Regions from separate parts of the Rhizobium sp. M10 genome, predicted to be linked through region 3. Evidence: predicted binding sites of a transcription regulator. Region 3 holds the regulator's gene; each other region holds the start of a gene.
What was found. The regulator PhoB, encoded in region 3, activates phosphate uptake and scavenging genes when phosphate is short. The targets are predictions, from matches to a motif close to TGTCATNNANCTGTCAT.
Positions count from the first base shown of each region.

Region 1 (2,199 bases), on a different contig from region 3:
CCTTGACGGCAACATACATGAGCTCAGATCTCCGTTGCTGTGATCTTGGTGGTGCGCGGCAGGCAGAGGAAGCGCTTGCCCGAGGTCAGCACGATGTCGATGCCGCGCGGAAAGAGCGCGCGGTTCTCGGTCCAGAGCCGCAGGAAGGTCTCCGGCAGGCCAACCGGCGCAATGTCCGCGACACTCTGGATGCCGGGGCCGATCAGCGCCAGCCTGCGCCCACCCTCGAGGTTGGAAAGTTCGATGATGAGCGTCGTCGAGCGGTCGGGATATTCCTGCGTGCCAGAGGCGAAGAGGCCGAAGGGGCAAAGCGCAGTTCCGGCTTCCGTGAAGGCGAAGCGTGCCTCGGCCTTCTCCTTGGTCAGCGGCGCGCCGGCGTGGAAGCCGAGCCATTCCGGCACGGTGGATTTTGTCAGCCCCTGCGAAAGCCAGACCGGCGTGTCGTGGTCGCAAAGCGTCAGCGCGATCGCGCCGGCGGCGATGCCGAGCGGCGCAGGCGGCGCGACATCGGGCTGAACGGTCTGGATCGTCCCGGGACGGGCCATGCCGTCCATCAGCATCTTGAAGACGCTCTGGGCATGGAAGACCGGCTCGGCAAAGCCGCCGGTCAAGGCTTCCGTCTTGAAACCCATCAGTTGTCTCCCCGCACCATGGTGAAGAAATCGACGCGGGTCGCCGCCGTCTCGTCGGCCTTGCGGCGTTCGGCATCGGCGATCCGCTCAGTGATCGGTAAAAGCAGCGCCCGTTCGACGAAATCCTTCGTCGCCTCCTCCTGCCAGAGCGCATCGAAGATCGCCGCAAGCCGCGCCTTCTCACGGTCGGTGCCGAGCGCCTGCGCATGGCCGACCGAGCCGGAGTCGAGCCGGACCGTCGCGCGCGTCACCGTCACTTCGCCAAGATTGAAGGGAGCGCCGCCGCCGCCGATGCGTCCGCGCACCATCACCAGCCCGGTCTCCGGTCCACGCACCGGATGCGCCGCAGGCTTTTGCGGCAACGCATCCCAGGCCGCCGAGAGTTCGCTGCGCTCTGCGCGCGCCAGCAGATCGGCGACGCGTTTGCGCTCCGATGCCGTCTGTGACGCAGCGTTGTTGCTGTCCGCTGATATCATCGCCGCTTCCTCTAAAATGTCTATTGATATAGACAATCATACAAGCTATATCTAGTCCTAAATCGATGCCGTGACAAGCGTGTGACATCCTGCAGCGCGGCCACGTCTTTTCAGGCGCGTGTAGAGTGTTAAAAAGGCGCGAAATGGCAGGGCAGGGGATGGAATGGCGGGACTGAAGCAGGTGCAAAGGCAGACCGGCGTGGCGCTCTGGCGCCAGATCGCCGACCGGATTCGCGAGGCGATCGGCAATGGAGCCTATGATGAAACCGGAATGGTGCCGCCAGAAACCGTTCTGGCGCTGCAATTCGGCGTCAACCGGCATACGGTGCGCAGCGCCTTGGCAGCCTTGGCACAGGAGGGCATCGTCCGGGCGGTGCAAGGTCGCGGCACGCTGATCGAACGCAAGGAGCGGCTGAATTTCCCGATCACCAGGCGCACCCGTTTTACCGCCGGCATCGGCGATCAGGCGCGCGAGATGCGCGGCCTGTTGCTCGATGAGGTGAAGGAGGAGGCGAGCCCCGAGATCGCCCGCTGGCTGGGGCTGAAGCCGGGAGCAACGGTGATCCGGCTGGAAACGCTGCGCGAGGCCGACAAGCGGCCGGTGTCAAAAGCGACGAGCTGGTTTCCCGCCGAGCGTTTCGCCGGGATCGGCGAGGCCTACCGCAAACATCAATCGATCACCAAGGCTTTCGCCGAACTTGGGTTGGCGGATTATGTCCGGGCGACGACCGAGGTGACGGCGGCCCATGCCGATACGGCCGATCTGGCCGATCTCGAACTCACGCCCGGTGCGATCCTTCTGATCGCCAAGGCGATGAATACCGATCTCGACGGCGTGCCGGTGCAATATTCGATCAGCCGGTTCGCGGCCGACCGGGTGCAGTTCACCATCGAGAACTGAGGACGGCCTTCCCTGTCGGTGCAGGGAAGGCCGTTGGCTTCAATGTGCGCCGGACATGTCGCCGAGCACTTCCTTGGAAGCGACGGTGGAATCGGCGTTCAGCTTGTAGACCATGGGAACGCCGGTCGCGAGGTTGAGGGCAAGTACGCCTTCCTTGCTCAGCTTGTCGAGCACCATGACGAGCGAGCGC
Region 1 covers NZ_NWTA01000019.1:115,971-118,169, forward strand. The annotation lists gene CO671_RS24800 (carbon-phosphorus lyase complex subunit PhnI) at 1-19, opposite strand, end outside; gene phnH (phosphonate C-P lyase system protein PhnH) at 24-632, opposite strand; gene phnG (phosphonate C-P lyase system protein PhnG) at 632-1,108, opposite strand; gene phnF (phosphonate metabolism transcriptional regulator PhnF) at 1,272-2,009, shown strand; gene CO671_RS24820 (2,3-bisphosphoglycerate-dependent phosphoglycerate mutase) at 2,049-2,199, opposite strand, start outside.
Region 1: the regulator PhoB is predicted to act here: its motif matches at 1,179-1,195, upstream of phnG (phosphonate C-P lyase system protein PhnG).

Region 2 (2,199 bases), on a different contig from region 3:
TCTCGCTGCCTGATCGTTAAGAGCCTGACATGATCATGGCCGCCGGAAAGCAATTTCCGGCGGCTTTCTTATGCAGCGACAGTCATCGAGCGAACTCACGATGATTTGTTTTCCGCGGCTTCCGGTCATGCCGCGTCTCACCCGTTCGTGACTTTTCGTTTGGACCCGGAAGGATTATTCGTACGTTCATATCTCAGCGCCTCCGGTTCCAATACGCCGTCGGCGCTGAAAAAGAGGTGCATGAATGTCCCCCCGTTTCTTGATCCCGCTATTGGCCGGTGTTGTTCTCGCAGGCCCGCTGCATGCCGAAGACGGCACGCCGAAAGGCGTCGTCGAGCTCTTCACGGCGCAGGGCTGCTCCTCCTGTCCCCCCGCCGATGCGGCTTTCCGCAAGCTGGTGAACCAGGGCGATGTCATCGCGCTCGCCTATCACGTCGATTACTGGAATTATCTCGGCTGGGCCGATACGCTGAGCTCGAAGGAAAACACCGAGCGGCAATACGGCTATGCCAGGACGATGGGCCGCAGCAACGTCTACACGCCGCAAGTCATCGTCAACGGGCGCGGCCATCTCGCCGGTTCTGATCTCACGGGCATCAACAGCCGGATCGACAGCTACAGCAGCGAAGGCAACGGATTGACCGTTCCCATCAGCGCATCGATGCGCGGCGACGAGCTGGAGATCAAGATCGGCGCAGGGCAGGGTAAAGCCAATGTCGTCATGGTCTATTTCGACAAGGAAAAGACGATCGAAGTCGAAAAGGGTGAAAACAGCGGCAAGAAGCTCTCCTATCTGCACAGCGTCACCAATGTCGAAACCGTCGGCATGTGGGATGGCAAGGCGACCAATCTGACGCTGCCGGCAAGCGTCCTGCAGCGGCCGCAACTTGAGGGTTGCGCTATCCTGCTGCAGTCGGCGACCGCGGACGGCGATCCGGCCGCGATCCTTGGCGCGACGGTGGTGATGGCGGGCAAAAATATCTGAGATTTCATCCTGATACGGATGAAGGTCCGGGCGGCCCGGCCGAGCGTATTCGGGGCTGGGGTTAAGGTCGATACGCTCCGCCGGGCCCTTTGGCGCGCTGGCGCCAAACCGGGATGCATAATTCTCCTGCAAATGAGGCGCTGTTTTGACTGAAATGCGGCGCTGCCGAGAAAGCGTCGACTCTTCCACTGCGGCCGAATGTGACGGGCCGCACTCTTGCAATTTGTGGCGGCTCGGGCAAACTGTCATTCTCCTGTCACAAGCGGAGGCCTCGGGAGACTGATGACAGATCAGCCGGATTTGCGACACGGCGAAAGCCGCTCCGTCGACAATAGTTCTTCAGTCGTCGTCGATCTCAGGGAATACAAACAAAGCAAAGACCCGCTTCCGGTGACTTTCCACAGGCGCGAACTCGACGCGATCCTGTGGATCTACGGTCGCATGGTCGGCGAGGGGGAATGGCGCGATTACGCCATCGATCACCTGAAAGACAGGGCGGTGTTTTCCGTCTTCAAGCGCTCCGGCGAAATGCCGTTCTTCCGAATCGAAAAGAACCCGAAGCTCGCCGCCAAGCAAGGCGCCTACTCCGTCATCAACGTCAACGGCATGATCCTGAAGCGCGGCCACGAGCTGAACCACGTCCTCAAGGTGTTCGACAAGGCTTTGAAGCTGGTCGATAAGTAAGCCTGGTCAGCCGGCGAACAGCGTGCCGGGATAGGCGGATGGATCCGGATCGGTCGTCATGCCCTCGCCGAGGCTGCGCTGCATGAGCATCGTGTCGAGCCAGCGGCCGTGCTTGTAGCCCGTGCCCTGCATCAGGCCGACCTCCACGAAGCCCGCCTTGAGATGAAGCGCGATCGAGGCGGGGCTTGCGCCGCCGATGACGGCCACCATCTGACGAAAGCCGAGGACGATGCAGCGGTCGATCAACTCGGTCATCAGTGCCTTGCCGATGCCGCGGCCGCGCGCTTCGGGCGCCAGGTAGATCGAATCCTCCACCATCCAGCGATAGGCCGGGCGGGTGCGGAAGGCCGAGGCATAGGCGTAGCCGAGGAAGTTTCCGTCGTCATCGGCCGCGGCGATATAGGGATATTGCTGGCCGACGATCGCCGCAAAACGCTGCGCGATCTCGGCCTCGGAGGGCGGTGTGATCTCGTAGCTCGACGTGCCGTTCAAAACGGATTCACGGTAGATCCCGGTAATGGCAGGGATAT
Region 2 covers NZ_NWTA01000005.1:284,758-286,956, forward strand. The annotation lists gene acnA (aconitate hydratase AcnA) at 1-13, shown strand, start outside; gene CO671_RS10890 (thioredoxin family protein) at 245-985, shown strand; gene CO671_RS10895 (DUF2794 domain-containing protein) at 1,268-1,669, shown strand; gene CO671_RS10900 (GNAT family N-acetyltransferase) at 1,676-2,199, opposite strand, start outside.
Region 2: the regulator PhoB is predicted to act here: its motif matches at 1,229-1,245, upstream of CO671_RS10895 (DUF2794 domain-containing protein).

Region 3 (2,199 bases):
ATGGTCGCCGAATCCGTCCGCGCCCTGGTCAACGGCGACACCGCGCTGGCGCAGAAGGTCATTTCTGACGACGTGATCCTCGATCACACCGAACGCGAAATCGGCGACAAGGCGATCGTCACCATCGCCCGCCGTCAGCCGATGGCCTCGGACCTGCGCGAAATCATGGGTTCGATCCGCATCGCCGCCGATCTCGAACGCGTCGGCGACCTCGGCAAGAACACCGCCAAGCGCGTCATCGCCGTGCAGAGCACCGGCGTTCCGCGCAAGCTCGCCCGCGGTCTCGAGCACCTGTCCGAGCTGGCGCTCGTCCAGCTCAAGGAAGTGCTCGACGTCTATACCACGCGCGCCGCCGACAAGGCGACCGCCATCCGCGAGCGCGACAACGAGATCGACGCGATGTACACGTCGCTGTTCCGCGAACTCCTGACCTATATGATGGAAGATCCGCGCAACATCACGAGCTGCACGCATCTTCTTTTCTGCGCCAAGAACATCGAGCGCATCGGCGATCACGCCACCAATATCGCTGAGACGATCTACTACATGGCAACCGGCGCCCAGCCGGAAGGCGACCGTCCGAAGGACGACAGCGCCAACACCGTCGGTGCCGCCACGGAATAACCGTGCCGGACCAGCCCATTGCGTGCGCGCCCGCCCGGGCGCGCAAAGAGGTCGCAGCCAATTTCTGATTTTGCGCGGGATCCCTTGCTTAAATCGCCCCCGGTTTAAGGATCGTGCGTGAGGAGACGGACACGCATGATCCCGAGAGTTGCAGTTGTTGAAGACGAAGAGGCCCTCAGCGTGCTTCTCCGTTATAATCTCGAGGCGGAAGGCTTCGAAGTCGATACCATCCTGCGCGGCGACGAGGCCGAAATCAGGCTTCAGGAGCGAACGCCGGATCTTCTTATCCTCGACTGGATGCTGCCCGGCGTCTCCGGCATCGAACTCTGCCGGCGCCTGCGCATGCGGCCGGAAACCGAACGGCTGCCGATCATCATGCTGACGGCGCGCGGCGAGGAGAGCGAACGTGTCCGCGGGCTGTCCACCGGTGCCGACGATTACGTCGTCAAGCCGTTCTCGACCCCCGAACTCGTTGCCCGCGTCAAGGCCATGCTGCGCCGCGCCCGCCCGGAAGTGCTGTCGTCAGTGCTCAAATGCGGTGATATCGAGCTCGATCGCGAAACCCACCGCGTCCATCGCAAGAGCCGCGAAGTCCGCCTCGGCCCGACCGAATTCCGCCTTCTGGAATTCCTGATGTCGTCGCCGGGCCGCGTCTTCTCCCGCTCGCAGCTGCTCGACGGCGTCTGGGGCCACGATATCTATGTCGACGAACGCACCGTCGACGTCCATGTCGGCCGCCTGCGCAAGGCGCTGAACTTCTCCAACATGCAGGACGTCATCCGCACCGTCCGCGGCGCCGGTTATTCGATGGAAGCCTGAGGGGTTTCTGACAAAGTCGAGCAAGCTCCGCCCCTCACCCTAGCCCTCTCCCCGTAAACGGGGCGAGGGGACGTGCCCTGCGAGAGGTGGGTAAGGACCGAGAGGTTGCGGCATATCCCCTTCGCCCCGCGCGCGGGGAGAAGGTGCCGGCAGGCGGATGAGGGGCAGTCACACCCAACACACTCACACAAAAAAACGGGCCTTCCAGCCCGTTTTCGCATTTCCAGCAATGGTTTGCCCGCTCAGCTGACCCGCGCTGCCGCCCGGCGGCGCTCGTTGACCGGCTGATAGGCAAGCTTCTGATGATAGCTGCAATAGGGCGAATTGTCCGGGGATTCGCAGCCGCAGAAGTGGAAGTCGTCCTTCAGCGGATCGCCGACCGGCCATTTGCAGGTGCGTTCGGTCAGTTCCGTCAGGCCGAGGCGGCGGGAAATCGGCACGACCACATTGCCCTTCGGAACATATTCCATTTCCTCGACGGCATCGATCTCGATCTCTTCCTTCAGCATCGTTGCGCCCTGCTGGCGGGTCACGGTGCGGGTGGTGATCCGGGAGGCGTAGTTCGGCGCGCGCGGCGCCGATGTCTGGCGCTTCGGCGTGCGCGCCGCGGCGGCTGTGCCGCCGGCCTTGGCGCGGCCCGGCAGGCTCAGTCGGTGCACCTTGCCGATAACGGCGTTTCGGCTCACGCCGCCAAGTTGTGCCGCGATCTGGCTGGCGCTCAGCCCTTCGGACCACAGCTTCTTGAGTTTCTCGACC
Region 3 covers NZ_NWTA01000043.1:5,322-7,520, forward strand. The annotation lists gene phoU (phosphate signaling complex protein PhoU) at 1-624, shown strand, start outside; gene phoB (phosphate regulon transcriptional regulator PhoB) at 760-1,443, shown strand; gene CO671_RS32040 (GcrA family cell cycle regulator) at 1,686-2,199, opposite strand, start outside.

Region 4 (2,199 bases), on a different contig from region 3:
GCCGCTGCAGGTCCAAAACCAGGGAAGAAGACATCATGCCAACGCCCCTCGTCGTTTCCGAAGTCTCGAAGAGCTTCACCATGCACCTGCGCGACGGCATCCGGCTACCCGTCGTCTACGATGTCGCCTTCTCGGTCGCATCAGGCGAATGCGTCGTGCTCGGCGGCCCGTCGGGCATCGGCAAAAGCTCGCTGCTGAAGATGATCTACGGCAATTACGCCGTCGACACCGGCCAGATCCTCATCCGCCACGACGGGCGCGTCGTCGATCTCGCCGCCGCCGATCCGCGCACCGTGCTCGACGTGCGGCGCAATACGCTCGGCTATGTCAGCCAGTTCCTGCGCACCGTGCCGCGCGTCGCGGCGATCGACGTGGTGGCCGAACCGCTGGTGGCGCGTGGCGAGGAAGCCGGCGCCGCGCGGGAAAAGGCGGGCGCCCTGCTTGCCCGGCTCAATCTGCCGGAGGCGCTGTGGCAGCTTCCGCCCGCCACCTTCTCCGGCGGCGAGCAGCAGCGCGTCAATATCGCCCGCGGCTTCATCACCGAGCATACGATCCTGCTTCTCGATGAACCCACAGCCTCGCTCGATGCCCGCAACCGCGCCGTCGTCGTCAGCATGATCTCGGAAAAGAAGCAGGCGGGCGTCGCCCTTCTCGGCATCTTCCACGACGAGGAAGTGCGCGAAGCGGTCGCCGACCGCATTCTCGACGTCCAGCAGTTCTCGCCGCGAAAGATCGCCGCATGAGCCGCAAACTTGATATCGAACCCTCTATCCACGAGACGGCCTCCGTCAGCGATTCCACCTTCGGGCGCTATACGGAAGTGTCGGAGCGCTGCCGCATCAGCGAGGCGACCTTCGGCGACTATTCCTACATCATGCAGGACGGCTCCGTCTGGTGCGCGACGATCGGCAAGTTCGTCAATATCGCCGCCGCCGTGCGCATCAACGCCACCAACCATCCGACCTGGCGGGCGACGCTGCATCATTTCACCTATCGCGCCGCCGACTACTGGCCGGACGCCGACACGGAGGAGGATTTCTTCGCCTGGCGGCGCGCAAGCCGCGTGACGATCGGCAACGACGTCTGGATCGGCCACGGGGCGACGATCCTGCCGGGCGTCAGCGTCGGCAACGGCGCGGTGATCGGCGCCGGCGCCGTCGTGTCCAAGGACGTCGCGGCTTACTCGATCGTCGGCGGCGTGCCGGCCAAACTCATCCGCGAGCGGTTTTCGAAAGCGGTCGGCGAACGTATGGACCGGCTCGCCTGGTGGGACTGGGAGCACGACCGGCTGCGCCTGGCGCTGCAAGATTTTCGCAACCTGAGCGCGGAAGATTTCCTGGCCCGCTACGACGGTTAAACCTCCGATATAGGCGCGGCGATTTGTGACACGAACTACACAAATATGACATTTGAGGTTCATCAAGCGGGACTAAGGCGATGCTGACCAAGGCCTGGAGTGCAAGGGGAAAGAGCATGATGTTCGAGCTGAAGGATGTCACCCGCCGTTTCGGAAACAAGCTCGCCGTCGATACCGTCACCCTCGCCATTCCCCAGGGCCAGATGGTCGGCGTCATCGGCCGTTCCGGCGCCGGCAAGTCGACGCTCCTGCGCATGATCAACCGGCTTCAGGAGCCGAGCTCCGGTTCCATCCAATTCGCCGGTGTCGAGGTCTCCGGGCTTCGCGGCCGGGCGCTGCGCAACTGGCAGCGCGACTGCGCGATGATCTTCCAGCAGTTCAACCTGGTGCCGCGCCTCGATGTTCTCACCAATGTCATGCTCGGCCGCCTCAATCACCGCTCGACGTTCCTGAGCCTGCTCAACATCTTCACCCGCGAGGAACGCGTGCACGCGATCGCGGCCCTCGAACGCCTCGGCATCGAGCAGACGGCACTGCAGGCGGCCGGCACGCTTTCCGGCGGCCAGCAGCAACGCGTGGCGATCGCCCGCGCGCTGATGCAGAACCCGAAGATGGTTCTTGCCGACGAGCCGATCGCCTCGCTCGATCCGCTGAACGCCAAGATCGTCATGGATGCGCTACGCGACATCAACGAGCGCGAGGGCATCACCGTCATCACCAACCTGCACACGCTCGATACCGCCCGCAACTATTGTGAGCGCATCGTCGGCATGGCCGGCGGCCGCGTGGTCTTCGACGGCAAGCCGTCCGAGCTGACCGCCGAAGCGGTGAAGGCGATCTAC
Region 4 covers NZ_NWTA01000019.1:111,037-113,235, reverse strand. The annotation lists gene phnL (phosphonate C-P lyase system protein PhnL) at 36-743, shown strand; gene CO671_RS24780 (DapH/DapD/GlmU-related protein) at 740-1,357, shown strand; gene phnC (phosphonate ABC transporter ATP-binding protein) at 1,477-2,199, shown strand, end outside.
Region 4: the regulator PhoB is predicted to act here: its motif matches at 1,392-1,408, upstream of phnC (phosphonate ABC transporter ATP-binding protein).